2 regions of the Paenibacillus sp. FSL P2-0322 genome follow, and region 2 is predicted to be linked to the other one. Evidence: riboswitches for the same ligand, from Rfam matches in the RefSeq annotation. Region 2 holds a riboswitch; the other holds the start of a gene.

Region 1 (16,423 bases), 2.0 Mb from region 2:
TGCAGTACCGATGATTATCGGTGAGATTCAACGGTTTCTGCGTGATGACGGTACACTCAAGGTTAGCCGTTCCTTGAAGGAAACGGCCAATAAGGTCCGCAAAATGAAGGACGAGCTATCCAAACGACTCAACCGCCTGCCTACAGTCAAGGAAGTTGCTGATGAGCTGGGAGTGACACCGGAGGATGTTGTTTTTGCGCAGGAGGCCAATAAGCCGCCTACTTCAATTCACGAAACGGTTTTCGAAAATGACGGTGATCCGATTACACTTATGGATCAGATTGCTGACGAATCACAGGAAAGATGGTTCGACAAGCTGGCACTCAATGAGGCCATTGGCGGACTATCTGAGCGGGAGCGGTTGATTGTGTACCTGCGCTACTACCGGGATCAGACTCAATCAGAGGTTGCAAGTCGGCTTGGTATTTCTCAGGTGCAGGTATCACGGCTGGAAAAAAAGATTTTACAACTGATCCGCGATCAGATTGCCCAATAATAACAGTCAGGATCTTAGTGACATCCTTATGCTTACGTATTACTAAAGGGTATTCCAAAGCCATTTTAATGGCAAGGGGTACTCTTTTTTGCGTGGGATAAAAGACAATACACAGAATAGGTTTCCTTGCTTCGTTCCATACTAATCGATAATTACGAGGATAAGGAGGGGATCGGATGACTCATAGTCCGGCTCCTACAGTAGCTCCTATTGTCTACTTGCGGCTCCGCAGCCGTGTCCGCATGATACAAGGGCAGGATTTACATTTGGGTGATGTAGCCCAACTGCTGACTAATCCTGAATGGGAAAAGGATTTGCTTGAGCTTGTTCTCAAGCGGCCGCAGCACCAGGACGGTAATCTGATACTGATAGACATGCTGCAGATTATAGCAAAAATTAGAGATCATATTCCGGGGGTCGTAGTTGAATCTCTCGGGAAGCCGCATGTACTTGTGGAACTTGTGGAGAAACCCCGTAAGCCGTCCAAAATACTGTTTGTTTTGGTATGGGTGCTTCTGTTTTTTGGCTCTGCGCTGACAATTATGAATTTTCATGCCGACGTTAGCATGATGGAGGTACAGGTTCGGATTGTGGAGATGATTACGGGACATAAGGATGAGCATCCGTACCTGTTTCAAATTGCTTACTCGATCGGCATCGGCTTTGGCATGATCGTTTTTTTTAATCACTTGTTCAAGAAAAATTGGAACGAGGAGCCGACGCCGCTGGAGGTGGAAATGTATCTGTATCAGGAAAATGTGGATCAGTATGTTGTGGCAGAGGAATATGAAAAGATGGCCCTTCTGCAGACAAAGGATAAGAAACCATGATATTTGTACAGGCTGCACTTCAGATTATTTTAGGTATTGCTGGGGGCCTTGCGGTGGGTAGCGGTGTAATTGCTTTTTTTATTGTGCTGGATATCATGCCGCGATTAGCACAACTTACCCGTACGTATAAAAAATCACGTGCATACGAAAAGGCAATGATTGTAGGCTCAGTACTGGGAACTGTGGTCGATTTTTGGAACATTTGCTTGCCACTACCGGGCATATTTACATGGATACCTGGGTTATTTTGCGGAGTGTTTATTGGCTTGCTCGCCGCGGCTCTAACGGAGGTATTGAATCTCCTGCCTATACTCGCCAAGCGACTCCACATGACCGTGTATATGCTCGGTCTGTTGATGGCAATGGTGCTTGGCAAGGTGACGGGTTCCTTATTTGACTGGTTTGTATACAACCGTTAACAACGAAAGCGAAGGGGGCAAGGAATATGGATCACAGAGCGGATCAAGAGCATCAGGAGCAGCATCAAGAAGACGGGGGAATTGGAAAGGAAAACCATACCGGCGGAGAAGAGTTGAGTCCATGGCAGAAAAAGCAGGCGCAGGAATCAGCACGTTTTAAACACAAAAAAGAGAGTGAGCGGTCTGATAACGTAGAGGAGTCCGTTCGCTACTGGCAGGCCGAAGATGATATATCGCCGAGGATGAAGGATAATAAGAATACACTTGAAACAGTATTAGGTTTGGGGGAGACCTTTGATGTCGTATTCAGGGAAATGACACTGGGTGGGCGTCATACTGGATATCTGTTCCTAAATTCCTTTGCGAAGGATCAGATCATGCTTGAAGTGCTAAAGCGGCTCACCTATCTGACGCCGGATGATCTCTCTTCGGATGGACTACAAGCGTATTTTGAAAATTTTATTCCACATATTCAGGTGGAGAAGACGGATAAGATGTCTGTGGTCATTAACAAGGTGCTGACGGGACTGAGTGCCTTTTTCATGGAAGGCGAGCGTTTTTCCCTTATTCTGGATACTCGTAATTACCCGGTGCGTAATCCGGAGGAACCTTCTTTGGAGCGGGTTGTGCGCGGTGCTCGCGACGGGTTTACTGAAACAATGCTTACAAATGTAGGTCTGGTGCGCCGGCGTTTGCGGGACCCAGGGCTTAAATTTGAGGCTATGCAGGTCGGACGTCGAACCCGAACAGACGTATGTTTGGGTTACATTGACGATATTGTGGATAAGGTGATGGTGGATACTGTACGAGACAAAATTAAAAATGTTAATTTGGATGGTATTCCGCTGGCCGACAAGCAATTAGAGGAGACGATTATCAATAAAGGTTGGAATCCATATCCATTAGTACGATATTCGGAGCGACCAGATGTCGTGGCATCGCATATCATGGAAGGAAGGCTCGTTATTTTCGTCGATACCTCACCCAGCGTGATGATTTTGCCTACCACTTTTTTTGACTTGTGTCAGCATGCAGAAGAGAATCGGCAAACCGCTTTTATGGGAAGTTATTTGCGCTGGGTACGTTTTATAGGTATATTCGCCTCGATGTTTCTGCTTCCGATGTGGCTGCTAATGGTCATCAATCCCGAATTAAAACCGGCGTTTCTTGATTTTATTGGTCCTCAAAAGGAAGCACATCTTCCGCTGATTGCCCAGTTTATCATTGTAGAACTAGGGGTCGATCTTATGCGAATGGCGGCTGTGCATACTCCGACACCACTGGCTTCCGCTATGGGCTTGATCGCAGCGATTCTGGTCGGTGATATAGCGGTTAAGACGGGACTTTTCGTGAATGAGGTCGTGCTGTATATGGCTGTCGCTGCCATAGGAATGTTCGCAACACCGAGCTATGAGCTGGGGTTGGCGAATAGACTGATTCGACTATTCCTGCTGGTTGCTGTTGCAATTTTTCACGTACCGGGCTTTGTCGTGGGTACGACACTGATCATTTTGATGCTGACGCTGCATCGGTCATATAATTCTTCGTATTTGTGGCCGTTCATTCCTTTTAATGCCAAAGCGTTAGCTTCCATCTTGTTCCGTATGCCTGTACTAGATGCGCCTAACCGCCCGTCATCTAACAAAACGAGGGACAATACGCGTATGCCCCATACGGATGCCGACACAGATTCGAACTCAGGCAATGGACAGGAGCATTAATATAAATGATCTGCATAAAAATCCATTGTTCTTGATGTTTTTTTTGCTATACTGGTGTAAACATTCGATGGAATATGACTAGCTTGTTCCAGAAAGAGAGGCGCCAGAACATGTATTTGCATGGAAGCAGTAAAATTAACAGCAATGGACATTTGGAGATCGGCGGTTGTGATACAACGCTTTTGAAAGAGCGTTTTGGCACGCCGCTATATATTGTTGACGAACAGTTAGTCCGCCGGCGCTGCCGGGAATTCATAGAAGCTTTTCGTGAAACCGGATTGAAGTTTCAAGTTGCTTATGCAAGCAAAGCGTTTTGTGTTATGGCGATGTGTGCTTTAGCTGCTGAAGAAGGAATGTCGCTTGACGTAGTTTCCAGTGGAGAATTGTTTACTGCGCTACAAGCAGGGTTCCCGGCAGAGCGAATCCATTTTCACGGCAATAACAAAACACCGGAAGAAATTGAAATGGCGTTAGATGCGAAAATTGGCTGCTTCGTCGTTGATAGCGAAATGGAGTTGCATTTGTTGCAGGCCCTTGCCTCCGAGAAAGAACAGCAGGTGAATATCTTACTGCGTGTTACACCAGGGGTTGAGGCGCATACGCATGAATATATGGCCACAGGTCAAGAAGATTCGAAATTTGGCTTTGACATTGGGAATGGTACAGCACGCCAAGCAGTGGAACAGGCTATCGAGCTGGACCATCTTAACCTGTTAGGGGTACATTCTCATATCGGTTCGCAAATTTTCGAAGTGAATGGCTTTCAAATGGCTGCTGAACGGGTTGCAGCTTTTTCCAGAGAAATTAAAGAACAGCTTCAGTTTTCTTTCAAAGTGATTAATCTGGGTGGGGGATTTGGCATTCGCTACACAGAGGAGGACACACCGCTGAAAGTATCCACCTATGTGCAGGCTATCGGCGAAGCGGTGAAAACCTATTTTTCAGGACTTTACGATGAACTTCCAGAAATTTGGATTGAGCCGGGACGCAGTATTGTAGGCGATTCAGGCACGACCTTATATACGGTAGGGAGCATCAAGGATATTCCGCAGGTACGTAAATATGTCTCGGTAGATGGCGGGATGACAGATAATCCACGTCCTGCACTGTATCAGGCCAAGTATGAAGCGATGCTGGCTAATCGAGCGCAGGATACGGACGAAGAGACGGTGTCCATTGCGGGCAAATGCTGCGAAAGCGGCGATATGCTTATTTGGGATGTAGAACTACCTCGTATAAATAGCGGCGACTTGCTCGCTGTTGCCTCAACCGGAGCCTACAATTACTCCATGGCGAGTAATTATAACCGAATACGTCGACCAGCAGTTGTATTTGTCAACAACGGTGAGGCCGAGTTGGTGGTGCGTCGGGAAACCTACGAGGATATCGTACGCAACGATGTTGTGCCACAGCGCTTGATTCGTGATCAAGCCAGTCCGGCGGTTCAGCCTAACGCCAAGATTACGGTTTCGTCCTGATTTTAGCATTGTAAGATCAAGCAGGCCATTGAGTCGGTAATAATACACCGGGGACAATGGCCCTTTTTTTTTGGACAAGACTTTGCTAAGCGCGGCAATTCATAGTAAACTGGAACTTGATGTTATTTAGTTCTCAAAACAGGTTGAAAAGGAGATACAAACAATGAAAAAAGGTAGAATAGATCTTGAAAACGGCGGTATCGTCGAAATTGACTTTTTCCCAGAAGAAGCTCCAAACACCGTTGCTAACTTTGAAAAGCTGGCAAACAGCGGTTATTACAACGGTTTGAGCTTCCACCGTGTCATTCCGGGCTTTGTGGCTCAAGGTGGTTGTCCAATCGGTAACGGTACAGGCGGTCCTGGTTACACGATTGACTGTGAAACAGCTACGAATACAACAAAGCATGCCAAAGGCGTTCTGTCCATGGCTCATGCAGGTCGCAACACAGGTGGCAGCCAATTCTTTATCTGCTACGCTCCACAACCACATTTAGATGGAGTACATACTGTATTTGGTAAAGTAACCAAAGGTATGGAATTCATTGATGCTGTAAAACAAGGCGACAAAATGAAAGAGGTTAAAGTATTTGACGTGTAATTTTACCGTTAATTACATGATCTTTTTTAAATAGCGTTGCACCTAAGCCGTTCTGTCTTTGGACAGGGCGGCTTTTGTTGTCTTTTGTTTGACGGTTTATTGATTTTCGCAATCACGTAGGCATTACAGTGCGTAAGATCACATTCGAAAAGTAAGTGTTGTGATAGCCTTTTCATAAGAATGCATTTTCCATTTATTTTATATGAGTATTCAAACTCAGTAAGGATTGGAAAAGAAGGGGGCTTATCACATTGTCTATTTTAACGCGCACAAATCGACTCGGATTTTTTGAAATCCGGCTGGAATCCATTGGTGGACTCGGCGCTAATCTGGCTGGCAAAATGTTGGCCGAAACCGGGGTGCTTGGTCTGGGGCTGAATGCTTCAAATTTTTCGTCCTACGGTTCGGAAAAAAAGGGAACTCCGGTTAAAAGCTTCGTCCGCTTCTGTGAGCCGGAGGTCGATATTCGGGATCACAGTCCGATTGAGCAACCGCATGTGGTAGGCATTTTCCATGAAACGTTATACAAAACGGTAAATGTAATCAGCGGACTGCCAGCGGATGGGATTGTAGTGGTTAATTCCACGCGTCCAGCAGAAGAAATACGGGCTGATTTGGGACTGGTATCCGGTACATTAGCGGTGGTGGATGCGATGGGCATCGCACTGGAAGAGCGAACCAAACTAAATACGTCCATGCTCGGTGCCTTGTTCCGTGTCTGTGATTTCCTGGACCCGGAAGCGATGAGATCGGTTATTCGCAGTACCTTTGAAAAGAAAAATCCACTGTTAGTGGAACCTAATCTGCGTACGTTTAACCGTGGTTATGATGAAATGGAACTGCACGTATATCCAGTTACTGATGACGCAGAGGATCGGGTTTTTGAACGTCCGCAGCCATTGCTGGGATACGAAACCCAACTACTGGGGGGCGTTATTGCAACTCAGGGAAACAGCATGACGAGAGATGTTAGTGGTTCACGTCAGGGGTATGTGCCTGAATATGAAGCTGATAAATGTACCCATTGTGCCAAGTGTGATTCGATTTGCCCGGATTACTGTTTTGTATGGGAAGAGCAAGCAGACAAACGCGGAAGAATGATGCCATTTTTGCAAGGAATTGATTACCAGTATTGCAAAGGATGTCTGAAATGTGTAGATATTTGCCCGTCGGGGGCATTAAGCTCGCGTCGCGAACAATGGGGATGGGCGGAACAGAATCGAGTTGCCCACCAATTTCCGGCATATGAAGGAGGGCGTGCGTAATGGCAAAACTGGAGGAAGAACTCAAACAGACAGGCGCCGCGCAAGTGACAACGTTCGAATCCGGTAATGAAATGGCAGCTACGGCGGCTGCGCAGATTAATTATCATATGATGGGATATTTCCCGATTACTCCATCTACCGAGGTAGCGCAGTATCTGGATCAGATGAGAACGAGAGGTCAGCATAATATTAAGCTGGTTGCAGCAGACGGAGAACACGGATCGGCAGGGATTTGTTATGGAGCTGCCGCAGCGGGAGCGAGGGTTGTGAACGCCACTAGTTCGCAAGGTTTCCTGTACATGCTGGAGCAGTTACCTGTTCAGTCAGGTACCCGTTTTCCAATGGTTATGAATCTGGTGACACGAGCTGTTAGTGGTCCCCTGGATATTCGCGGGGATCATTCGGACCTGTACTATGGTTTGAATACAGGCTGGGTCATTTTGACGGCAAGTACACCACAGGCTGTGTATGATATGAACATCATGGCACTAAAAATCGCAGAGCATAGCGATGTTCGGCTGCCTGTAATGGTCGCATATGACGGTTTTTATACGTCCCATCAAAAACGTAAAGTGCAATATTTTGCCGATGCTGAGACCGTGCGCGGTTTTGTAGGTCCTAACCCGAACTTGAATTATCCGAATATTACGGATTTTGATCATCCTGTTACCGTGGGTGCGCATATGAACGGTGATGACCTGACGAATAATCATGTTCAGCTATCCGAAGCACTGAAGCTGTCAGAAGGAGTATATGAGCAGGTAGCAGCAGAATATGCCGCTTTATCCGGTCGGGAATACCCGATTTTGGATCTGTATCATATGGAGGATGCTGAGGTCGCGGTATTCCTGTTGAATTCGGCGGCTGAATCGGCCAAGGATGTGGCGGATCAACTCCGCGCGCGCGGGATTAAAGCTGGTGTGATACGTCCGAATATCATCAGACCGTTCCCAGCTGCACAACTGCGGGAAGCATTACGCGATGTCAAGGCGCTGCTGGTAGGTGAACGTGCAGATTCGTATGGGGCAGACGGCGGTAATTTAACGCATGAAATTAAAGCGGCCTTGCAGGAGGACCCGCTGAACCGGACACTCGTGTTGAGTCGTATCTTTGGCTTGGGCGGCAAGGATTTTTATGCGGAAGATGCAGAGGCGTTCTTCCAGCTTGCGATTGAGGCGGCAGAGGCCGGACGAGCCGAGAAGCCCTTTGATTATTACGGAATTAATCCGGGTTCACCGGACAAGGTGATGCCGCAAGTTATGCAACCGCCACGTGGCAATGCATACCGTACGGGTCTGATTCAGGTTACGCCGGACGAGGCGACCGGGAAGCTCAAAGTCAAGGTACCACCCCTGCGATCGTTGACGACCAAACCACGCCGTCTTACACCAGGTCACGGGGCTTGCCCAGGATGTGGGGCATTGTCTGCGCTGGAACTGTTTTTCAAAGGTATTGAAGGGGATATTGTCGTGCTGTTCCAGACAGGCTGCGTATATGTGACGACGACAGGGTATCCATATACATCACACAAACAACCGATGATCCACAATCTTTTTCAAAACGGGGCCGCTACACTTTCGGGAGCGCTGGAAGCTTATATGGAAATGAAGCGCCGCAATGAAATTGAGATGTCGGACGATCCGACCTTTATCATGATCAGTGGTGACGGTGGGATGGATATTGGTATGGGTTCTGCGATTGGTGCGGCTCTGCGTAATCATAAGCTGATCATGTTGGAATATGATAACGAAGGGTACATGAATACAGGTTCACAGCAATCGTACTCCACTCCGCTCGGTCACATGACCAGTACGTCGGGTGTAGGGAAAATGCAAAAAGGAAAGCAAGGGCATCACAAGGATACCGTGCAAATCATGGCTGCTTGTAACATTCCTTATGCTTTTACAGCAGCTGAAAGTCATCCGCAGGATATGCTGCGTAAAGCAGCCAAAGCTCAATGGTATGCGAACAACGTGGGTACGGCCTATGGTAAGATCCTGTGCGCCTGCCCGCTGAATTGGAAATCCGAAGACAGACTGGGCACCAGCATTGTGGGCGCCGCAGTCGAGTCCTGTTTCTTTCCTTTGTACGAAATAGAGCAAGGCAGTACGACGATTACGTATAATCCGGAAGACAAGGGAAAACGGATTCCAGCTGCAGAATGGTTGAAATTGATGGGTAAAACGAAGCATCTTCTCAAGGAAGAGGCTACGCTGGCTACCTTTGAGCAGGAGATTGAGCGTCGCTGGACTACCCTGAAAAAGAAACATGAAATTTCAGAGCTATAATTCTGTTTTTTGCATAATCATCGATTAGCATTGTTAGCCGCTGTTACTGTAGTGGTTCGATCAAGATTCTTTGCGCTTATTGCGCAAAGAATCTTTTTTGTCGTTTATGGGTTGAAGCATAAAAAAACAGGTAATGATTTCCGATATAGGAGTGGAGGCCTATAAGAGGCACGTTAAAAAGTTTTCTTCTGAATTTTAAGATGCAATGAGGTGCAGGTAATGATTAAGCTGAATACAGTTGAAATAATCGAAATTATAAAGAAGCAGATCCCTAAGGTTATGAACATCAAGCCAGTAGAACTAAAGTTTACGGACGATTTTGGACGGGCATCGCTAGCAGCGACAGAACACAAATTCACGCTGACGAACCAGCACTATTCTGCCAAGGTGATGGATTGCGTGTTAGAAACACAGGTACGCCCCATTTTAATGTGCGAAATTATTTATTTTCTGAAATGCGAGTTTATTGACGGACATGTTGATGTGCGACTGGATTATGAGGCATGTTCTGAGGAAGGGCGGGGACCTGTTGCTTCAGCCGTAATTACCTTTGATCATGCAACAGAGTTGGGAGTCGAGGAGCTGGCCGATCTGATTGACTTGGCGCTTCATATGAATGATAAAACCTGGTTTGAAGAACTCTCCAGCCAATACGTCAAAACCAAAGCAGGCGCTTCTATTAGATAACTTGCTTTTTTTAGAAGTCGGTGCTAATATACGTAACAAGTTTAATGTTAATTCAATTAAATAAGAGCAAGATCCTTCGGGGCGGGGCGAAATTCCCCACCGGCGGTGATGACATGTTTGTGGATCGTTTTTGTGAGAAACAGCATGGCTTAGTCCGTGACCCGGATGCTGAATGATCGGCAGAAGGTGGACCTGGTGCAAATCCGGGACCGACAGTATAGTCTGGATGGGAGAAGGATACGAAGCGCATGTGCATGACGTGACATGTGCCGATTTTTAGCATACCCAATTGTGCGTACGGCTTATTTCGTTGTAGGACAGCATCGGGCGATAGCTTGCTTAAGCTTTCTTTTTGATGGGTGTTCTGAGCGTATTTGGTTGTATCCTCAGTCATGCTTTCTATTGGCAAACCTATGATTTCATGTCGTCTTAAGATGCATATGAACTGCGCTTGTATACTACAAATGTGACTCTCATCACCCCCATGACGGATTGAATCCGAACTGGGGGTTTTTTGCGCTTATAGCTGATGAATTAGGGATAAACTGAAATGTAGTGGAAAGGAGTGAAGGCATGTTTACCGGATTAGTTGAGGAAGTGGGTCGCATTCAAACTATTTCCAAAAGCGGTGAAGCGATGGTGCTGGGGATTTCGGGTTCCGTAGTGTTGGGCGATTTGAAAATAGGAGACAGTGTCTCGGTGAATGGCGTTTGCCTGACCGCGATACGGATTGGTTCGAAAGACTTTAAGGTTGATGTGATGCCGGAAACCTTTCGCAGCACTAATCTGAAAGAGTTGAGATCCGACAGCCGAGTCAATCTGGAGCGAGCAATGGCGGCGAGTGGAAGGTTCGGAGGACACATCGTGCAAGGACATGTGGACGGGACGGGAACGATTCGCGGGGTGACATCAGACCAGAATGCAGTTGTGTTCGAAGTTGAGCCTAAAAATCAAACATTATTTAAATATATTCTACTCAAAGGGTCAATCACAATTGATGGTATCAGCCTCACAGTCGCACAGCGTACGGGAGATACCTTTGCCGTATCCATTATTCCCCACACTTTATCCGAAACGGCCTTACAAGCCAAACGTGAGGGGGATACCGTCAATATCGAATGTGATATTTTGGGCAAATATGTAGAACAGCTTTTAAATTACAGAGGTGCAGCGGAGGCGGAGAGAGTAGAAAAAGCTCCTCTCAGTTTGGACTATTTGGCGAAACACGGCTTTGCCTGATATTGAATGGTAAGCCTGTTTAGGAGCATTCGTGGCACAAGACATAAGGAGGAAAGTGTTATGGATAGAGGTAGCCAAACAAGTGCAATGGCAAACGTCATGGAGCATGGCGAGTTGGAACATGACGAAGAGATTCGTTTGGATTCCATCGAAGAAGCGTTGGAGGATTTAAAAAACGGTAAAGTCGTTATTGTAGTGGATGATGAACAGCGCGAAAATGAAGGCGATTTTATCGCTTTGGCTGAAAAAGCGTCGCCTGAGGTCATTAATTTCATGATTACAGAAGGTCGTGGGTTGGTCTGTGTGCCAATCACACGACAAAGAGCCGAAGCTTTGGAATTGCATCCTATGGTAGAGCAAAATACAGATTTCCACGGTACTGCCTTTACGGTATCGGTAGATCATATGGAGACAACAACGGGTATTTCAGCGGCCGAGCGCTCCTTGACTGTACGCGCCTTGGCAGACGAAGCAGTCACAGGAAGTGATTTACGCAAGCCTGGTCACATGTTCCCGCTGATTGCTCGCGATGGTGGTGTCTTGCAGCGTGCTGGTCACACTGAAGCGGCTGTTGATCTGGCCCGACTCAGTGGCTTCAAGCCTGCTGGGGTCATTTGCGAAATTATAAAGGAAGATGGCTCAATGGCCCGCCTGCCTGATCTGGCAGTGGTCGCCAAGCGACATCAATTGAAACTGATCAGTATTCAGCATTTGGTGGACTACCGTCGTCGTTTGTCATTGTAAAAATACATCTCGGTTCCAAGTAAATCTGAAGTACTATCCGAAGTCCCTAAATAATTAAACTATGAGAGGTTGATTAAACATGGCACGTTTTCTAGAAGGTAATCTCGTATCGAACGGTTTAAAATATGGTATTGTGGTGGGTAGATTTAATGAGTTTATTACGAGCAAGCTGTTAAGCGGCGCAATTGACGCCCTTCAACGACATGGTGCGCAGGAAGATGAAATTGATGTAGCCTGGGTTCCGGGTGCATTTGAAATTTCACTGATTGCACAAAAAATGGCTGCAAGCGCCAAATATGATGCCGTAATTACGCTGGGTACGGTCATCCGTGGTTCTACTTCACATTATGATATCGTCTGCAATGAAGTGGCCAAGGGTGTGGCAGCAAGCAGCCTGAAAACGGGAGTGCCTGTTATTTTTGGGGTAGTGACGACAGAAAACATTGAACAGGCTATTGAACGAGCAGGTACGAAGGCTGGTAATAAAGGTTGGGATTCTGCATTGGCTGCGATTGAAATGGCCAATCTCGGCAAGCAATTTTAATTATAGGAATAGCTGAATAGAACGGTATAAACTGCAAGGTGAAAAGGGATTGGATTGTTAAGCAAGGCGATGACGTATATACTACAGAAAGAGGGATTGATAACGTAGAGCATAAGTGCTATAGGGAAAGGTATTGTTGAATGATGATTGGAGTAAGGCAGGGGGAAGCACATTGACAGTCGTAAACTACAAGCTGGAAACATTCGAGGGTCCGCTGGATCTACTGTTGCATCTGATTGATAAAGCCGAGATCGACATTCAGGATATCCCGATTAGCGATATTACTGATCAGTATATGGCTTTTTTGCACAGTATGCAGGAGCTGGAACTGGACATTACGAGCGAGTTTCTGGTGATGGCGGCGACGCTCTTATCTATTAAGAGTAAATTGTTGCTTCCCAAGCCACCTGTGATGGAATATGACGATTTGGATTTTTATGAGGAAGAGGATTATGATCCACGTGAGGAACTGGTCCGCAAGCTGGTGGAGTATCGTAAATATAAAGGGATTGCTCGCCATCTAAGTGAACGTGAGTGGGAGCGGAGTCTAATTTATGGCAAGGAGCCAGAAGATCTAAGCGCATTCCTGCCCACTGAACCCGCAAATCCGGTGCATGGGCTGCATGCAAGCGATTTGGTCGCGGCCTTTCAGCGTGCTTTGCGCAAAGCAGAACGACGTACGACGGTAACCCGTGTTCATCGAGACGAAATTTCAGTTAAGGACCGTATCCGGCAAGTTATCGGGGCGTTAGAGATGCTGGGGAACGGAGGACGGCTACTGTTCTCCAAGCTGATGCATGAGGATATGTATCGGCATGAGGTGGTTGTGACCTTTTTGGCTATCCTTGAACTGATGAAAATGAAACAAATTTTCTGTTATCAGGAGAAGCTTTTCGATGATATTGTAATGGAGTGGAGAGGGGATTTACGGGTTAATGGATTATCTGAAGCTGAAATCAATTATTGAGGGACTGCTGTTTCTCGCAGGAGAGGAAGGGTTGTCCACCAAGCAGATCGCCGACATTGTAGAGCAGCAGCAAGAGCTGGTTGAACAGTGCTTGGAAGATATGAAGCAGGACATGGAGCAGGGGGGAAGGGGCTTGCAACTTGTCCGTATTGCCGGTCATTATCAGCTTGCAACTTTATCCGAACATGCACCTTACTTTGAAAAGCTCGCATACTCTCCGGCACGTGCCTCACTGTCTCAAGCTGCTTTGGAGACGCTGGCCATTGTTGCCTACCGCCAGCCCATTACAAGAGTTGAAATCGAAGAGATTCGGGGTGTCAAATCCGAGCGGGCCATACATACACTGGTCAACAAGGAGCTCATTGAAGAGAAAGGTCGAGCTGAAGCCATCGGACGGCCAATATTGTACGGAACGACGAAATCATTTTTGGATTATTTCGGTCTGGGCTCTTTGGCAGATCTACCGCAACCGGAGTTGTTCGAGGATTCGGACAATTTGGAGGAAGAGACTCAATTATTGTTCGAGCGTCTGGAGAACAGCCAGCCTGCGGCCAACGATTTGGATCTTGAATCCCAATAAAGTTGCTCCGGATCTTGCGGCTCACTTATGTAAAAGCTCAAACATTCAGCCAGTCCTCACGTAGTTGGGGGCTGGCTGTTGGTATTTTAAGATGCATGATTTTCCGGCGAACGGTCATACTATTTTTGCCATGATATCTATAGCAAAAAGGTAGGGAGGACTCGCCAGTGTGGAAATGGATCAGTATCGCCATCATCGTCGTTATATTACTTGTGCTGGCTATTCTGCTCTCTCGTATTCGATTGAAGCTGGATATTGCCAAACATGACAATGATGATCGGGCGCATCTAGAGATCAGATTTCTATACGGGATGATTAAAATGAATTACGATATTCCGGCCATTCTCATAACAGGTTTAAAAAAAGGGCTTCTCTATCGGCTTGACCGCAATAAAAACATACATAAAACGGATGCTTCCGTAGATAGCGGAAATATTGATACAGAAAAAATAAAGCAATTTATACATGATATACGGGTTTTGCTCAAGGGAACGAAATCCTTACATCGATGGTTGCGACATACCTTGGCGCATGTGACGTTGTCCAAAATGGAATGGTCTACCAATATAAGTCTTGCTGATGCGGCTTATACAGCTACCTCAACCGGTATTTTATGGGGATTGAAAACGACCTTGATCGGTTTTGCTACCAGCTTTGTACGTGTGGACTGTATCCCGAAGCTGTTTGTCGTGCCCTATTGGGTGGATCGCTTGCGTTTTACTACCACCTTGACCTGTGAAGCAAATATGTCGCTTGGTTATTTGATTTTCTCTATGCTCATGTTAGCTTACCGCATATGGCGCGTTCCGGGTGGACCGGAGGCGTGGAAACGGGTTTTTTCCAAAAAAACTGAGGATCCTCAAGCTACCAGTGAAAGTTAAACAGTGGAGTGAGGTGAGACTCAATCCTTTCTGAACTATCGAATGACATACATATTTCCTTGAACCCCTGCGCACAATAGCGAAAGAAAAGGCAGTCTACGCTTGAGATAAGCAGAGGAGGAATAAATCATGTCAGATCACCCGATTCAAGGGCTCATGCAAACCGCAATGGAAAACATCAAAGCCATGGTAGATGTGAATACGATTGTAGGAGACGCAGTGGAAACACCCGATGGTTCCGTTATTTTGCCAATCAGTAAGGTAGGATTTGGTTTCGCTGCCGGAGGAAGTGATTTTAACGTAGACGAAGAGGCACTTCATACTTCCTCGGCGTCGGGTAATCATAGCGGGAAGGAAGGGCATCCTTTTGGAGGCGGTAGCGGTGGTGGTGTATCTATTCATCCCATTGCTTTTCTGGTTGTTGGCAAACAGGGGGCACAAATCGTTCCATTGGACAATCAAACGCATCTGATTGAGAAGCTCATTGACTCCACGCCATACCTGATTGATAAGGTTCAGTCTATCTTCCAGAACGCAGGCGGCAACTTGCAGACTCCACCCCCACAGGTACCTGTAGATGTTGCTACGGATCACAGTAATTCTGGCCCGGCTTACTTGTAAAAGTTATTGAAATTAAAAGCGTTCTCTCAGGAAGGTATCCCAAAGCCGAGTATAGGCTAAGGAATACCTTCTTTTCTGCTTGTACTTGGCCCTATCCCCGAATATACTGCCTTCTCCCAATGACAGTATGTATATGGTGACTGTATTCCTGTTGATACAAAGTATGCAGCGAGATTTCATTTTTTCGATTTCCTTCGGCAGCAAACTGGGATAGGTAGATGAAGTCCGGATAGATCACTTCATCCGTCAAATAAGCAGATACCGTGGCTTCCGGTCGACGATGTTGATTCAGGGAATCGATTATACCCTTCGCCGGCAAGATGCCAATCCCATGTCCATAAAACAAGTCTTCCTTCAGCTTAACGACATTTTCTCCTTTCCATTCCAATGTTTCAGACGACACATCCGGATTGTTGAAATACAGAATATCGCCAGGAGCCGCTTTATGACTTCCTTCCTGCTGTATGAGCCTGAGGTCGCTGTCATAGTGCCAGTCATACAGCAGCATATCTGCAAAAATCCGATTAAACTCACTTTCCAAAATGGAATCCAGCACTCCTTTGTACAGCACAATAACCATAGCTGTTGCACATTCAAAAGCGTATTGATGTCCGTTTAAAAAGATATCTCTGATCCCCTGTGCCGGTGTGACACCTGCTTTGATCTGAAAGCCACCTTTTTCCGTTAAATCCCAAAATTGCTGGTTGCAACGTGCGGTAGAAAACGTGGCAAAGGATACACCACTACGGTGTAATGCTTCTGCGGACTCTACAATCCGCGATCTTAAAATCATTTCAAACTGTAGTCGCTGCATGTTATAACCCCTCGATCCATATTTAACGTTTAGTAACTAATATATATGTATTCAGGGAGGGATGTTGCTTAGTTTGTGTAGAAAGAAAGCGAAAAAGGAGCAGCTAATGGCTGTCCTGTAAAGGAATTTTCTGTTATAAAGGTGGACATACTTTGAACAGCTTGGACATAGAATGGTACAAGACTTGCTCAAAACCGGAGGAATCCAAATGTTTAAAAAAAAGCAACACATCCACGCGGACCACAGCCATT
Region 2 (16,423 bases):
GGACCAAAGAGTTTGCTGACATTTTTGACTTCCAAAATCGTCATACATACACCTCTTCTTTCTATACTTTGCTTGGTATTAACCCCATGTTGCATTAAGGATTGAGTATAAAAATCATAATTCTGAACATCCTGAACGGTTAATGACAAAATTAATTGTAACAGAAGCATTGCTTACATTTCAAACAAAAAAACTGTTCATAAAGTACGTACAGAAAAAACTGTACAAAGTTTCCTTTGATATGCTCCTTCGTTCTATAGAATGCTCAAACATTCGGAACTTTACAACCGATAGTGCTTTTTTTAAAATAGACAATGAAATATAACCATAAGAAAAAGATTTATGTATATCCATAATTTTAAAAGTTTACTATCATTAGCAATTTTGCGAATTATGATTTTGAACGATCCATGCTGTTGTAATATAGACAGAAGCTTTGTTTTTGAAACATTTCATTTATATTGAAAGATTTCATACATTGCGTCAAAGCTAATCTTTTACGGGTAAATCGTTCATACTAGGTTGTGCAAAATGCTCTAAAATTAGGAGGTTGCAAGCATGAGCTTGTACCAGTTAGGTGATGAGCAGCAGGCTTCGCTGCAAAAAATTCGCAAACGTGTTATAGAAGCTATAGGTAAAAACATGGACCTGTATGGGATCACTTTGTCTGCGGGGCATTTATACGGTTTGCTTTTTTTTGCGGATAAACCGATGACGCTGGACGAGATGGGCCGTGAAATGGAAATGAGCAAAACGAGCATGAGTACAGGAGTTCGAACATTATTGGATCTGAAAATGGTAAATAAGGTATGGAGCAAGGGCTCACGCAAGGACTTGTATGAAGTCGAATATGACTGGCATCAAACCTTCACTGATTTCTTCGCTATTAAATGGAGAAAAGCGGTAGAAACAAATTTACTGGTGTTGCGCAAAGCCATTGATGAGCTGGACAGATTGATGAATCAGGGGGAAGAGTACGAGGAATTTAAGGCGATTCTTCAGCAAGATCGTATGAAAATGAAGCAGGCCGTCGCTTATTACAAGTGGCTAGACCGACTAATTGACTCTATGGAAAGCGAAGAAATTTACAAGCTGATTCCCAAAGAAGAAGTTCGGGATTAATCGCTATTTCTCTATCTTGTTTATAAAAATGCCGGAGCGCAAAAGTGCTTCCGGTATTTTTTGGTTTGGCCGTGTGCAAAGGGTATAATAGAGATATGTAAAGATTGATATTATACCGTTGTGTTGAACATACGAAATAAAGGAGGCTTCATGATGGAGAGTATTACAGTACATACTCGTTTAGGTCAATTACGTGGGGAAACGGGGAATGGATATCATGTATGGAAAGGTATCCCATATGCACAGCCTCCTATTGGAAAACTACGTTTTCACGCACCCCAGCCTTTGGAGTCTTGGGAGGGTGTACGGGCTGCGACGAGTTTTGGGCCAATCTGTCCGCAACCTATGCCATCCGCTGAAAGCATGACTGGAAATCTGGTGGAACCGCCTGAGCAGTCAGAGAATTGCTTATACCTGAACATTTGGACACCTGCTTCGAAGGCTCCTGAGAAGGGACGTCCGGTGATGGTGTGGATTCATGGCGGTGCCTTTGTCACGGGGTCCGGGATTATACCTTTATATGACGGGGAACGCATGGCGAAGAATGGCGATGTTGTGGTTGTTACGATCAATTATCGATTGGGGCCGTTAGGATTTTTGCATCTGACTCCAAAGGGAGATGGCCTGACCTCTAATGCGGGACTGCTGGATCAGATCGCTGCGCTGGAATGGGTTAGGGATCACATCTCTGCCTTTGGCGGTAACCCGGATGAAGTAACGGTGTTCGGTGAATCGGCAGGGGCGATGAGTATTGCCGCTTTATTGGCGATGCCAGCAGCTGAGGGACTGTTCCAGCGTGCGATTTTGCAGAGTGGTGCGTCGCAGGTATTGTCAACTTCACAGGCTGAACAAGTGACGGCTGTGTATCTGCAGCAGCTGGGTGTGGACACTCAGCATCCAGAACGGTTGTTTACGCTGCCGACAGATGCGCTGATGCTAGCTATGGCGAAGACGCATGAAGTCATCGGACCAGGGATGGCGATGATCTATCAACCTGTCGTGGACGGTGTGACCTTGCCAGATGTACCGCTGTCTGCAATCGCGCAAGGTTCAGCAAAGCAGGTATCCGTTTTGATTGGAACGAACTTGCATGAGGGGGCCTATTTCATCCGAAAAGAATCCCATCTAATGAACAAGTCAACAGCGAGTCAGGCATTGGAGATGATGACGGGCATGTCAGACATCGGCGACCTGATAGAACCATTTCCGGTTACGATTGAGGGACAGGCGCAAATGTTGACTGATCTATTTTTTTGGCGTCCTGCGTTGGCTCTTGCTGTTGCGCAGTCGGCGCATACGCCTGTATGGATGTATCGTTTTGATTGGACATTGCCGGGGCATCCTACCTTTGGACAAGCGGTTCACGGTGCCGAAATTGCGTTTGTTTTCGATAATCTGGAGCTGCTAGGTAAGCTTGGATTAGAGATTCAACCGTCGATGCAGAAGCTGGCTCAAGCTATGCAGCAGGCATGGGTTGCTTTTGCACGTGATGGGAAGCCTGTGCTGTCGGAGGGGGCTTGGCCAATGTACGACAGGGAAGAGCGGACTACAGCTATTTTCCATCAGGATATTAAGGTAGAGCACGACCCCGAAGGAGATAGACGCCGTCAGTTAATCGGTCAGATGACCATATAAGTAGACAAGAGAGAGCATCCTAAGAACTCTAATGTAAAAAGCCTTCGCCCGTAATTTGTATACGGACGAAGGCTTTTGTTAGTCATAAGATGTATTGCTGTTCATTCTTACTTGCATGAAATTGCAACGCTGCAATGTGTAAGTTAAATCTTAAATCGCTTAACCAGCTGTTGCAAATCCTGCGCCATGTTGGACAACTCCTGAGACGAAGATGCGATTTCCTCCATGGCCGCCATTTGCTCCTGAGCGGCAGCAGATGTTGTCTGCGAACTGTCCGCTGAATTGCGAGACAGACTTGCCAAATGGGTGACAGTAGCGGAAACTTCCTCTGTACTGGCTGAGATTTGTTCAGCTGCAGCGGATACACTTTGAATTTGTTCCACGATATGAGATGTAGAGCGTTCAATATTCGTAAATGCACCTTCTGCATCTTGGCTAATACGTAATCCTTCACCTACCTGGTTACGAACATTACCGTTCATGGTAGCGGTGGAGCGTTGAATCAAATCGAGCATCTGAGTAATGATCTGACTGATGGAATCCGCGCTTTCCTTGGATTGCTCAGACAGCTTGCGTACCTCTATAGCGACTACGGCAAATCCACGTCCGGCTTCGCCTGCTCTGGAAGCTTCAATAGACGCGTTCAGAGACAACAAATTGGTTTGCTTGGCAATAGCGGCAATAGCTGTATTCATCTGCTTCGCATCGTCCGAGAGCTGGGATAGCTCATCCATCAGGCTAGCTGTTTGGCTTACAGCTTCCAGAATACGGTCCATTTGTGTCCGCACATGGCTGATCATTTGACTGCCTTGAGCCACATCATGCTCGGTTTGTCCTGCTGAATCCACGATGGAGCTTGCCGATTCGGCAATGGTGCTGACACCCTTCGCCATTTCTTCAACGGCATTAGCGGTTTGCTCGGACGCCTCGGCGCTGGTGGCTGCATTTTCCGCGGATTCCATAACCGTTTCCGCTACGTGTTGTACGGACTCCGTCGTTTGCTCTGTGCTTTCCTTGATCATCAGAGAAGAGGAAGCAAGTCGGGAGGACGTTTGATTGACCTCGGAAACCATCGTATGCAAGGAATGCGTCATCTGGTCAAAATTCTGTGCCAGTTCGCCGAACTCATCCTTGCTGGATAGATTAACACGTTCGGTCAGATTTCCGTCACGGACGATGCGTGTTCCTGCTTGCAGCTTGCGCAGCGGAATTAAGAACGAGCGGACCATAAGCACAATGATGATTGCAGCGGCAAGTATGGAAATGACAATCACAATTAGGCTTTGCTTCAGAATCGGTTGGGCTGCATCACTGTAATCCTCCAGATCCGACAGTGCGACAATGCTCCAACCGGTGAGAGGGTCCTTAAGTGTAAAGGCCAGCATATCTCGATTCATAAATTGAATTTGCGACATGGAAGGAGTATCATTTTCGACGGTTGTCGCCACTTCGGGAAGTCCCTCTATGGCGTCAGCAGGTTTTTTGCCTGCCTTGTTAAAGGCTGTTCCAGTCCCAGATACAACTTTATGTTCAGAATCAACAATAATGAGTCCTCCGCGTTCACCAATCTTAACAGACTGCAGACTTTCACCCATTTTGTCCAGATTCAAAGCCAATGAAACAGCTCCTTCACCGTCCTCCAGCGTTCCCGATATATTAACGACTAAATTCCCTGTCGTGACGCTGGCAACTGGAACACCGACGAATACCTTTCCCTTTTCCAGCATTGCATTTTTGTACCATTTTCTCTCCCGGGGGTCATAATCGTCCTCCTGTTTTTTCGGCGAACGTATGTATTGCCCTTTCGCATTGCCGAGAAGCGCGGCATCTAGCTCGGGATGAGCCTTGACGATGACATCCAACTTTTTCTGAAGGGCCTCTTGGTTGGTACCAATGGAATCAGATTTGATTTCAGTGGTAAGCACGTCCAGGTCTTTCATAATGGGCGCTACATACTGATTGACATTGCTTCGGATCAGATACAGATTCGTGTATACGGAACCGCCCATTTGCTGACTGAGTTGTGTCGTAGCCCCCTGATAGGAAAAGTACCCGATAAGTACGCTCGGAATCAATAACACAGCCAAAAAAGATATTATTAATCTTGTCCTCATTAAATAAAACTGCTTGAGAAACCTGTTCCACCACGGAACTGTTTGTTTTGTTTTAGTCATAGTTATTGCTCCTCTGTGTCTGATGATCACTACATTGTTTTATTCGACAGAAACCGACGAATTTTATAGATGTAATCTTTGAGAAACGAGGAATAATTGCATGTTTTAGACACTTTTTTCGGAAAATAGGTCTAAAGAACTATGATTTATATGAATACGAATACATAAAAAGCCAAATCAGAGATGCAAAAGCATCTACACAATTTGGCTTGGGTGAGTCATGTAAGGGACATTGAACTGTTAATTTTTTTGCTGACGTGAAATCATAAAGAGCGTAATCCAGATGAGCATAAAACCAGTCAATTGCGCTACAGTGACAATTTGCTGAAATGCGATCCAGTTAATCACGACACCAACCATGGGAAAGCTTAATTCTGCCATCGTAGCATAAGACGCTTTGGTCGTACTTAAGCCTTTGTAATACAGCAATAAGCTAAGAAGACCCGGAAGCAATGCCTGCAATAGCAGATTGATAATCACAGCTGCGCCCGCCCATGTACCGGCAGGCATATTCCATGGCGCATGCTCTACAGAGGTGAGGACAATCAGCAGAGGAAGCGCGACCATGAAGCGGAGGGAGGTTACCGTTTCATATTTCATTGAACGAAGCAAGTAACTTCCCATGACTGTCGAACCGCCCCACAGAACTGCTGCACCGAGTGCAAGTAGACTACCGACCTGGACAAAATCACGAACATGTCCGAAGGGGAGCGACCAACCGAAGGTCAGAAGATACGTCCCGAACAGAGCGACGACAATTAATAATCCAAAATGACGCGGCAACATTTCCTTCAAAATAATACGAGCTAGAATAATAGCGACCAAGGGTTGAAGCTTCTGGAGTAAGAGTACAGCATTCAAATCACCATTGCTGAGTGCCATGGTGAAAATTACGCTGGCCAGAGCCGAGCCACCCCACGAGACGAACAAAATAGCGAAAACTTGACGAAGCCGTACCGCTTTGAGTTCCTCACGATGCTTCCACAGCATCGGTGTCAGAGCGAGGAAAAGCAGCACATGCTCCATTAGTACAATTTGTGTTGAAGTAAATGACTTTAACAAAATAATACGAAACAGCGGGTCTGCGCCCCACAAGGCCGCTCCAATTGCGACCAGCCAAAAACCGCTTTTCATGTGGGAGCTACGATCAAAACCTTTGGATGTTAGTACAGTAGAAGATTGACTCATACTCAATTAGCTCCTTGCGAATACAGGACCGGTGGCACAAAAACCCCCGTCCATGGCGAATGGCCATGCAAGACGGGGGTTGATCAAATAAACTTGCCGCTTTATGCAAGTTAAATGAAGTTACTGCAAAACCAATAACGCAGTATTCATCCACTTCGCGGCATGTTGATATTTCGATCTTCTTCCATCCGGACTTTACCGTCGGCTTTGGCATCTCACCAAATCAGTCCGTATCCTGTTGCCAGATACAGAGTCGCGGGCTTAGCTCCATGAGCCATACCGCCGGTTGGGAATCTCACCCTACCCCGAAGATCCTTATTCCGTTTTTAATTTCTCCTATAGGATATACCTGTTTTAGAATGAAGTCCAGTGAAAAATGTGTGTATATCGAACAATGATTTTCATCTGTTTTTTGAAAGCGCTCTACGAAATTACATATTACGAGGTAATATCCTTATACTCAATACCTCGAATCGCCGCATAAGCCACAAGCATTCCCAGTATAGAGAAGCCGATTTGCACGGGGGCTATGGAGCTAAGTGTAGCGCCGTTATTATTGGAGAAAAGCAATGCTACAATCAGGATTGAGGTCACAATGGTGGTGGGTACAGAGTATCTTCGCATCCCCATATACAGCGGAACCAGTCCCATAAAGCTGGCAGCAACGGCATTGATTAACGTCCGTGCTGATTGTTGCCCCAGTATGGAAAGAGTAAGGTTATCCGGTACAATCAAAACAAACTGGTTGAGCAGATGAATAGCAGCCGTAATGATTATTTCCGAAATAATAATGGACAAGAACGTGAACAGTAATACGACCAAGAGTTTGGCGATCATCAGCTTTTGACGATGAATCGGATACATGAACAAGATCGTAATCGATTTGGACTTAAATTCCCCGACGATAAAGCGGCATAGGAGAACGGAAGCAAACACAATAAATGTAGCTCTTACAAAATTGTCTATTAGATCCAATAGTTGAGTGTACTGTGTGAATTCAGGTATTCCTTCACTTTGACTTTCCAGCGCAATAACACAGAGCAGCCCAAGAATGCATGCATTGGCGATCAGTGCTGAACGGATATAACCCGTCAGATGAAATTTTTTCAGCTCCAACTGCATCAATTTAAGCATGGAGATCACCTCCGTTTAACAGGCGAAAAAAGTAGTCTTCCAGCGTGCTGCTTTTCTGATGAATGGAATCCACCTCTATATCATTTAAGATGAGCGTCTTCGTAATTTGTTTCTGCGGTACATTTGTATCGTAAATACGTATACTCTGTTCATTTATCACCTTTATATTATTCAGGCTCAAATGATGGGAGAGGACGTAGGCCGCCTTCTTACAATCGTTGGTCGTAAATTCGATGTATTCCGTATTGGTTTCCCGCACCTGCTCCATCGATACTTCCTCAATCAGTCGTCCGTGATTAATCACGCCTACCGTATCCGCAATCTGCTCTATTTCCGCTAAAATATGACTGGACACGAGCAGGGTCATCCCATATTCCTTGCATAACATGTGGAATAGCTGGCGGATTTCCTTGATTCCCACTGGGTCCAGACCATTAATGGGTTCATCCAAAATGAGTAGCTCTGGCTTAGTCGCAATAGCGCGGGCAATCCCGAGACGTTGTTTCATTCCTAGCGAAAAATCCTTTACCGGCTTGTCATCTGCATTTCGCAAATTCACTAATTCCAGGGCATCCCGAACAGCCTGCTTATTATAGTAGCCCATATATTCACAATGAAGTTCGAGATTTTGCTGTGCCGTCAGCCTGTCATAAAAAATCGGGTATTCAATAATTGAACCCATCCGTCCGAGCAGATGATACGACTTCGGGGTTAATTTCTCACCGAATAATTCAATTTCACCCGATGTCGGCTTGAGTAAATTCGTAATCATTTTCATCATCGTCGTCTTGCCTGCCCCGTTAGGACCGAGAAAGCCATAGGTTTCTCCCTTGCGCACATTCATACTGACTCCCGCTACAAGTTCGTTGCCCTTCAGGGCCTTTGTCAACTGATGTGTACGTATTACGTAAGTCATGGGTGTTCTCCCTTCGTATACTGCTGATAATTCAAGGATAAAGGGCGAAATGTTCATTTTTCTTTCGTGATTCTTACAAATTTATTAAGTTAAGCATGTTTAGTTCGACTAATAGTTGATTTTCTTCAATGTAAAAGAGAAGACCGTCCGCTCATATGGTCTACTAGTTAATTGAATTTCTCCGTTCATCGCTTCAACCAGGCGTTTGGCAATCGTAAGGCCCAGTCCGCTGCCTTGTACCGCCTTATTGCGGGAGTCCTCCAGTGTGTACATGCGTTCAAAAACCTTGTCCTGCTCAGATTCCTGTATGCCTTTCCCACGATCCCATATCTCGATACACACCGTATCCTGCTGTTCCGATAGAGCCAGACCCAGCGTCCGTCCGTCTGCCCCGTAGCGAATGGCATTCGAGATCAGATTGTTCAGTACCCGCCCAATCGCTCCTTCGTTCCCCAAGGCATGAATGGGGTGCTCTGGGATCTCAATATGCACAGTAAACCCCTGTGCGGTCAGCAGGTCATAAAACTCCAAAATACTGCGTCTGCACAGTTCTCCCACTTCTAGTCGAGTCAACGGAATATCCGTATCATTAGCCTCCAGCTTCGCCAAGCTAAAAAAGCTGCCGATCAGCTCAATCGCCTCGCTTGTCTTTTGATGAATTTTGGATAGCAGCTTTATACGTTCTTCTGGCAAAATAGTCGGATCGCCATCCAGCATCTCGGCATATCCAAGCACAACCGTAAGCGGGGTCTTGAGATCGTGGGAAATGTTCGAAATCATTTTGCGCATAGCGATTTGGCTACGGTTGTAATCTGCAGACACTCTGAGATTCAAGTCCAGTAGTCGGTTAATTTCCGTCATGAGTCGTTGCAGTTCAACGTCACCTGTGACATATAGCAGCTTTTCCGCATGATTCACCGTCACGATCCGCTCTAGTAGGGTTCGGATATCCTTTATTTTGCGCTTATAGGCCACACGCTCCCGCCAAAGCCATACTATAACGATTGACATGATGAGGACGATAATCCATTGAGAAATGTTTTCGATGTTCATATCAACCATTCTCCCATTTGTAGCCAATGCCCCATAGCGTTTTAATGTGGACAGGATGAGAGGGATCTTCTTCGATTTTCTCGCGCAGGCGGCGAATATGGACGTTAATCACGTTCTCGTCGCCCATATAATCGTCTTTCCAAATAAATCCGTATAATTGTGCTTTTGTAAATACTCGATTCGGATTGGCTACAAACAGCTTCAAAATATCGGACTCTTTGGCTGTTAGCTGAATTTCATTTTCATTGCGTATGACTGTAAAATGATCAAAATCAATGCGCAGACTGCCGTAGGTCAAAACTTGTGCTTGCGGCTGTTCCTCCTGCTGTTGCTGACGGGCATATGTAGTAGATCTGCGGATCGCGGACTGAATACGAGCGGTCATTTCCAGCATTGAAAAAGGTTTGGCAACATAATCGTCTGCCCCAAAGCCCAGTCCAAGCGCTTTATCCACATCGCTGTCCTTGGCTGACATAATCAGAATAGGTACGGCGCTGTGGGTACGGATTCGGCGGATCACCTCCATACCGTCCACCTTCGGCATCATCAAATCCACCAGTACCAGATCATAGGTATGACGTTCAAAGGCAAGAAGCCCCTCTTCCCCGTCATAGGCAGTGGTTAGACTGTATCCTTCCTTAGTGAGTGCTTTGAGTAGCATTTCGGCGATGGATAGATCGTCTTCAATAAGTAAAATATGTTGTGACATAGGTGTGGAACACCCCTAATTTTTAGATTAAGCTCGCGTGACGAACTGTACCTGAATTATATAGAGCAGTGGAGGGGATTTCCATAAAAAATATCCAAAGGGAAAATTAATGTGTCTGGTAATATATCATTCCCCTATATTATACTGAAAGAGTTTATAATCCGATGTTTGGAATACGGTGTTATAATATCCGGGACATGCCTCATGTAAGAGACTAGGTATGTCGAATCACGCTGCGGTACAGGACCGTCAATAAAGGAGAGCAACGATGTTTGTTATACGAGGAACACAAAAACTGCTGAAGGAATGGGAGACTGAACCACTTCAAGTTGATATTTATCCGCCTTTGAATAGTTGGCATGCCAGCTTGTTTTTACTTAATCGAAGAAAAAATATAGTGTTTATGCATGATATATCCCGCTTAAGCATCACGCTTTTTGGGATCAAAAAATCGCAGTACAACAACCTGCCAGTTCTTTTTGTGCAAGCTTTGAAGGAATTAATGATCAGTGAAGGCTTTGATGAGCAGATTGTAAAGGCATACACACAGGAAGGCGAGCAGATGCTGGCTACGACGACGAATAGTCATAGTGTAATGGGAACCTTGGATGAGATTATTTTTATCATGAAGGAACTGGATATGGAGCATGGGTGCGAGCTGGAAAAAAACCAGTGGAATAACCGGATTGTTTTCAAAACTGTTGAATACAAGTACCCTGTTGATGTTTTTAAAGAAATGCTAGAAAAGCATTATAAACTAGAGAGTATTTGAGAAATTTATGATTTTACCGAAATTAAGTTCCATTTATTCCCTCTGTCCTATATAATCTAATATAGTTCTAAAAGACTATATAAAGAGAGGTAAGGGGTAAATGAAAATTAAATTAAGAAATAAAACTGGAATGATCAAGGAACGCAAAGTAGGTTTTTCATGGACTACGCTCTTTTTCGGTTTTTTCCCTGCGTTGTTTAGAGGGGATTGGAAGTGGGCAGTTATTATTTTTCTGGTATCGATCCTTACGAGTGGGGCGTCCAACTTTGTATTTTGCTTCATTTATAACCGCTTACATATTAATGATCTGCTGTCCCAAGGCTATGGTCCTGCTACTAAGAAATCCCAAGCTATCCTGATTTCCAAGGGATTTATTGCTGAAAATTACGCTGCTAACTTTGCAGGTTAATTTGAGAGCTGCTTGTTAAACGAGACGTATCAAAAGAGCATCCACCAAAGTCCATGCGGGCGGGGAATGCTCTTTTTTTATAACTCACATGATAGCAACGCTTGCGATGAAATGAATCATAGCGCAATAAGCGGCACACTTTGGTAAAATAAAACGATACAGGGTTTGGCACCATCGGTCAGACTTATAAAACGGGGGGTACATAACGAAAGATGAAGAGGATTATTGATATAGCCAAAGAAGCAGGAATTGAAGAAGAACATTTGGAGACGTATGGAAAATATAAAGCGAAGCTGAATCCGTCCCTGTGGGAGCAGTTAAAGGATCGCCCGAATGGAAAGCTGGTGCTGGTTACGGCGATGAATCCCACACCGGCGGGAGAAGGAAAAACGCTGACAACCATCGGGCTGTCACAGGCGCTGAATGCGCTGGGGCATAAAACCGTTGCTGCGTTGCGTGAGCCGTCCCTTGGCCCTTGCTTCGGCATGAAAGGAGGAGCAACCGGGGGAGGACAAGCCCAGATTGTTCCGGCAGAAGACATTAACCTGCATTTTACAGGTGATATTCACGCGATTTCAGCTGCGCATAATTTGCTGGCAGCGATGATCGATAACCATTTGTTTCATGGAAATGCTTTGCGGTTGAAACCGGAGCGGATCGTGTGGAAACGCGCTGTCGATATGAACGACCGGAGTTTACGAAATATTGTGACCGGATTGGGGTCAGGTAATGGAGCGGTGAGAGAAAGTGGCTTTCTGATTACCTCGGCTTCAGAAGTGATGGCGGTATTATGTTTAAGTGAAGATATGGACGATCTTAAAGTGCGATTGGGTCGGATGGTGATTGGTTATAACGTAGATGGTGAAACGGTAACAGCTGAGGAACTACATGCGGTGGAAGGTATGGCTGTGCTGCTTCGGGAAGCATTGAAACCCAATCTGGTGCAAACGTTGGAGGGAACTCCAGTTATTGTGCATGGCGGACCTTTTGCGAATATTGCGCATGGATGCAGTAGTTTGATCGGTACGAAGCTGGCCCTGAAGCTGGGAGAGGTGGTCGTTACGGAGGCTGGATTCGGGGCTGAGCTGGGGGCAGAAAAGTTTTTTGACATCAAGTGCCGTCAATCCGGTTTGCAGCCAGATGCGGCTTTGTTGGTCGTAACCGCCAAAGCGCTGAAATATAACGGCGGTGTAGCTAAAAATGAGCTGGACGCAGAAAATCTGGAGCAATTGCAACTTGGATTAGCCAACATGAATCGGCATGTACGGAATTTGCAAAAGTTTGGCGTGCCAGTACTGGTAGCGGTCAACCATTTTGTAACAGATAGCGAGGCCGAGCTGGAACTAATATTCTCGGAATGCCGCAAGCTGGGTGTACCCGCAGAGCTGTCACAGGTGTGGGCACAGGGAAGCCAAGGGGGAGAAAAGCTAGCCCAAAGCCTGCTCAACCTGCTCCAGGAGGACAAAGCCCATTTTGCACCATTGTATGAGCATACACTTGATTTGCAAGCGAAAATTAGTGTCATTGCGAAGGAGCTTTACGGTGCGGCAGAGGTAGCTTACACTCCTGCGGCCAAACGGGCGTTGGCCGGTATGGAGCAGCTTGGTTTTGGACAACTGCCTGTATGCATGGCCAAAACGCCGTATTCTTTCTCAGATCAACCTTCTCTGCTAGGTGCACCGGAGGGCTTTACCATTCACGTGTCCCGCGTTTCTTTGTCCGCAGGGGCAGGCTTTGTGGTCGTGGAAACAGGCAATACTATGACGATGCCAGGTTTGCCCAAATCCCCAGCAGCTGAGCATATGTCGCTGGAGGCAGATGGGAGCATTCAAGGTCTAATGTAGTATCTTTAGAAAAATGGCAACTTCTTAAGATGAAGTGCCGAGCAGTTTGGGCAGTGCAGTAAGCAATTTTTGCCGGGTCATGGCATCGCTCCAGTTCCAGCGGTCAGCTTCTACGAAATATACCCGACCTTGACGTACAGCAGGAAGACTGCGCCAGAGAGGGCTGCTGATCATGCGTTCCAGCGTATGTTTGGATTCTGGAGCTGTTGGGACAAGCATAAAAATGCGGTCCCCGGCGTAATCAGGTAATTCGTTCGGATCTATTTCCGCGAAGCCTTGTTCCGCGTCGAGCACCTTTTGGATCGGCTCAACGGGCTGAAAGCCCTGTGGGTGGTAGAGGGCCGACGAGAATCCAGACATACCCATGACAAAGAGCCGATCACCATGATCGAAGATGAAGACGGAGGCCGTTTCTCCGGCTGTGATTTGCGTACCGAGCTGCTGCCACATTGCCAGATTGCGGGCTGTAAAGGTAGACAACCAGCGTTCGGCCTCCCGCTCCTTACCGAGCCAGGCGCCAAGTGTACGCATCCGTTCCTCCAGCGTGGCGAAGGAGTTGAAGGTAACGGTTGGAGCGATACTGGCAATGCGCTCATATTCCTGTTCATCCGAATTGGCGATGATAATTAGATCGGGATCAAGAGCGCTGGTCAAGCGAATATCCAGGGGAAGGCCCACATCGGCGACATTCACAAGACGATGTTTATAGACGCTGTATTCACTGAGCCGCAGACTTCCACCGATGGCTTTGGCCCCTAATGCCAATAGATCGCCCATCGTTTCTCCATGATAGATGATGCGGCTTGCTCGGCGCGGAATGTGAATATGGTGACCCGTCCAATCCTTGACGCGCACAGAACCGGAGACAGAAAGTGCGTACTTGCCAGGGGGAATCCCGGTCATTTGCCTAAACCGTCGATTAAAATAATATTCGTCAGAGAAACCAACCTGACGGGCAATTTCACGTAAAGGCCGTTTGCATTCCAGCAGCAGCCGCTTGGCATGGTTCAAGCGCAGCTCAGTGAGGTAATGCAGCGGCTTTTTGCCTGTAATTGTACGAAACAATTGGGAGTATTGCCATATGGAAACGTTCGCTTGTTTAGCGAGCTGCTTGACGGTAATGGGCTTTTCATAGTGGTTTTCCATATATGAAAGGGTACCTTCCACCGATGCTGGCAATGCCGGATTAGAGGTATTATTTTGATCAATATGGGTGTGGTCTTCCTGCCACAGCAAGAGCAACTCTTGAAACATGATTTGCTGCCGTAATACAGATGTTTGGTTATGCGGCTGTACCGTTTGTTGGGTACTATGAAATAACTCTTCAGTCAACTGAATAAGTTTGGAGGAAGAAGAGGAGGCAATGTATTCGCGCGGTCCCGGCAGGACAGGTTCATGATATAGGGATGGCATACGTGCTGCGTGTTCAGCCAAGGCCATGTCCGCTTGTGGTTCTGATGGCAAAGCGATGACCTCAAACGTGATTTTGTAGTATTCGGGTACAGTTCCATTCAGGGGAGCGATTTGATAGGATTCACCTGGAGCTAGCCAATACCCATGATCTGTATGGGATAGATACTGCTCTGGGCCAATGTCCACCATACCTGTCCCACCGATGAATATAAGAAGACAGTGATATGAATTGGGACGTGATAATAATTCATCGGTAGGCTCACCAACCAACGCAATTTCTTTAAAATGAAAAAGCAGTGAGCTGAATGGGGGAGGATATACGGACGACGGAGACTGGTTCACGGTATTGCTCCTTTTATTGAGAATGGTTATCATGTATGTATAAGTATACCTCCTTTAGGTTCAACAAAAAAGAAGCCTATCAACAAGTGTCGATAAGCTTCTCCAATTTTTATTTGATGAGCTTGGGCAATTCCTCCAGCAGCCATTCTCGAGTGGAAGCATCACTTTCAGTTTTGCCAATATCCTGAGTGTACACACGTCCCTGTTTGACAGCAGGAAGCTGGAGCCACAGCTTGCTTTTCATTAACTGTTCAGTGGATTGTTGGGCTTCTGAACTTGGTGTTCTTAGTATGAAAATCCGATCTCCAGCGTATTGTCCGATCACTTCCTGAGATATTTGTACAAATCCTTTGTCCTCATCCAGTGCTTTCTGAATAAGAGGAGTAGGCTTGAAACCATTCTTTTCATACAGTATTTGTGACAGTCCTGTCCGTCCCATTGCGAATAAACGGTCACCAGGATAGTAGGTAAACACTGAAGCAGTTTCCCCCGCCTTAACACCCTCTGCGTGAAGCTTGATCCACATCTCCGCTTCCTTTATTTTATATTGGGCAAGCCAATCTTCAGCAGCCTTTTTCTTATTCACAATGTCTCCGAGATGTAGCAAACGTTCGTTTAACGGGGCAAAGGTATCGAACATAATTGTAGGTGCAATTTTTGTTAACGCTGCGTATTGTTTTTCATCTGTATTGGCGGTAATGATCAGGTCAGGCTGAAGTTCCAAGGTTTTTTCCAAATTAATCGGGAACCCCAGATCGGCCACGTTCTGAACCTGCTTCTCATAAACCTTGCCTTCAATCATAGAAGTCGATGTACCTATAGCTTGTACGTCTAAAACCAATAGATCCCCATAGTTTTCTCCGAAGTAAGCAATGCGCCCAGGAGTCGTGGGAATGTTCACTGTATGTCCCTTATAGTCTGTGTAGTCACGAGTTGTGGCAGCTTCCGATGTTTTTGTAGATGCTGTTGTGTTGCTGCTTGCAGTCTGATTGTCAGATGCGCCGCATCCCAGCAGCAATGCCCCCATAAGAAAGAAAAGGTAGATCAGAGCAGTGTATTGTCGAGTAGAATTTTTGTTGATTGTCGAGTTCTTGTTGACCATAGCAACCTCCGTATAATAGAATGATTCAGAATTTTGTAAATGAGAATTATTATCACAAAAGCAATGATAAGCGCTGGACCCTCAATACTCAATGGACAAACTTGGTCAATGAATCCGATTTTGTACAAAATAAGTCTCATGTGTTCTTAGCTCATTTCAGGTTTTTCAAATTTTATTGATTTGTCATTTTTTATGGTATAGAATATCGTTTTTATACATTTGAAAGGGGTTTTGAAATGGCATTGTTTATTACATATGTTTTACTAGGTTTCTCTATAGCACTACCTGTAGGTACAATTACGGTTGAAATGACGAAGCAAGGGCTAAAGAATGGATTCATGCATGGATGGATTGTGGGCCTTGGGGGGATGACCGTCGATTTGTTATTAATCATTGGTTTATATTTTGGTCTGGCCTCTGTTTTGTCATTATCTGTTGTACAGGTGATCATGTGGCTCATTGGAGCTATATTTTTGTGCTACGTGGGGTACGACAGCATTAAAAATGCGGATCATGATATTGCACTGGAAGGAGAAAAAAAGACGAAATCATTATTTTCTTCCTATAAAAATGGACTGCTTGTAGCTGTTTCACCGGGGAATTTAGTGTT

What was found. Region 2 has a riboswitch for FMN ahead of MKY24_RS06675 (DMT family transporter). Riboswitches for the same ligand answer to the same signal wherever they lie in the genome.
Region 1: another riboswitch for FMN. It lies ahead of ribE (riboflavin synthase); the one in region 2 lies ahead of MKY24_RS06675 (DMT family transporter).

Annotation. Positions count from the first base shown of each region.
Region 1 covers NZ_CP150243.1:3,563,904-3,580,326, reverse strand. The annotation lists gene sigF (RNA polymerase sporulation sigma factor SigF) at 1-496, shown strand, start outside; gene MKY24_RS15685 (stage V sporulation protein AA) at 673-1,326, shown strand; gene MKY24_RS15680 (stage V sporulation protein AB) at 1,323-1,745, shown strand; gene MKY24_RS15675 (spore germination protein) at 1,772-3,466, shown strand; gene lysA (diaminopimelate decarboxylase) at 3,577-4,944, shown strand; gene MKY24_RS15665 (peptidylprolyl isomerase) at 5,108-5,542, shown strand; gene MKY24_RS15660 (2-oxoacid:acceptor oxidoreductase family protein) at 5,794-6,807, shown strand; gene MKY24_RS15655 (thiamine pyrophosphate-dependent enzyme) at 6,807-9,095, shown strand; gene MKY24_RS15650 (IDEAL domain-containing protein) at 9,315-9,782, shown strand; FMN riboswitch at 9,851-10,024, shown strand; gene ribE (riboflavin synthase) at 10,356-11,021, shown strand; gene ribB (3,4-dihydroxy-2-butanone-4-phosphate synthase) at 11,082-11,765, shown strand; gene ribE (6,7-dimethyl-8-ribityllumazine synthase) at 11,845-12,309, shown strand; gene MKY24_RS15630 (segregation/condensation protein A) at 12,482-13,276, shown strand; gene scpB (SMC-Scp complex subunit ScpB) at 13,245-13,856, shown strand; gene MKY24_RS15620 (DUF2953 domain-containing protein) at 14,024-14,737, shown strand; gene ytfJ (GerW family sporulation protein) at 14,867-15,358, shown strand; gene MKY24_RS15610 (protein-glutamine gamma-glutamyltransferase) at 15,450-16,172, opposite strand; gene MKY24_RS15605 (D-alanyl-D-alanine carboxypeptidase family protein) at 16,381-16,423, shown strand, end outside.
Region 2 covers NZ_CP150243.1:1,514,512-1,530,934, forward strand. The annotation lists gene MKY24_RS06655 (glycine betaine/L-proline ABC transporter ATP-binding protein) at 1-44, opposite strand, end outside; gene MKY24_RS06660 (transcriptional regulator) at 559-1,122, shown strand; gene MKY24_RS06665 (carboxylesterase/lipase family protein) at 1,276-2,757, shown strand; gene MKY24_RS06670 (methyl-accepting chemotaxis protein) at 2,901-4,931, opposite strand; gene MKY24_RS06675 (DMT family transporter) at 5,172-6,119, opposite strand; FMN riboswitch at 6,292-6,436, opposite strand; gene MKY24_RS06680 (hypothetical protein) at 6,558-7,253, opposite strand; gene MKY24_RS06685 (ABC transporter ATP-binding protein) at 7,246-8,169, opposite strand; gene MKY24_RS06690 (sensor histidine kinase) at 8,278-9,222, opposite strand; gene MKY24_RS06695 (response regulator transcription factor) at 9,224-9,931, opposite strand; gene MKY24_RS06700 (hypothetical protein) at 10,200-10,703, shown strand; gene MKY24_RS06705 (hypothetical protein) at 10,804-11,112, shown strand; gene MKY24_RS06710 (formate--tetrahydrofolate ligase) at 11,325-12,956, shown strand; gene MKY24_RS06715 (ABC transporter substrate-binding protein) at 12,981-14,711, opposite strand; gene MKY24_RS06720 (ABC transporter substrate-binding protein) at 14,821-15,813, opposite strand; gene MKY24_RS06725 (LysE family transporter) at 16,050-16,423, shown strand, end outside.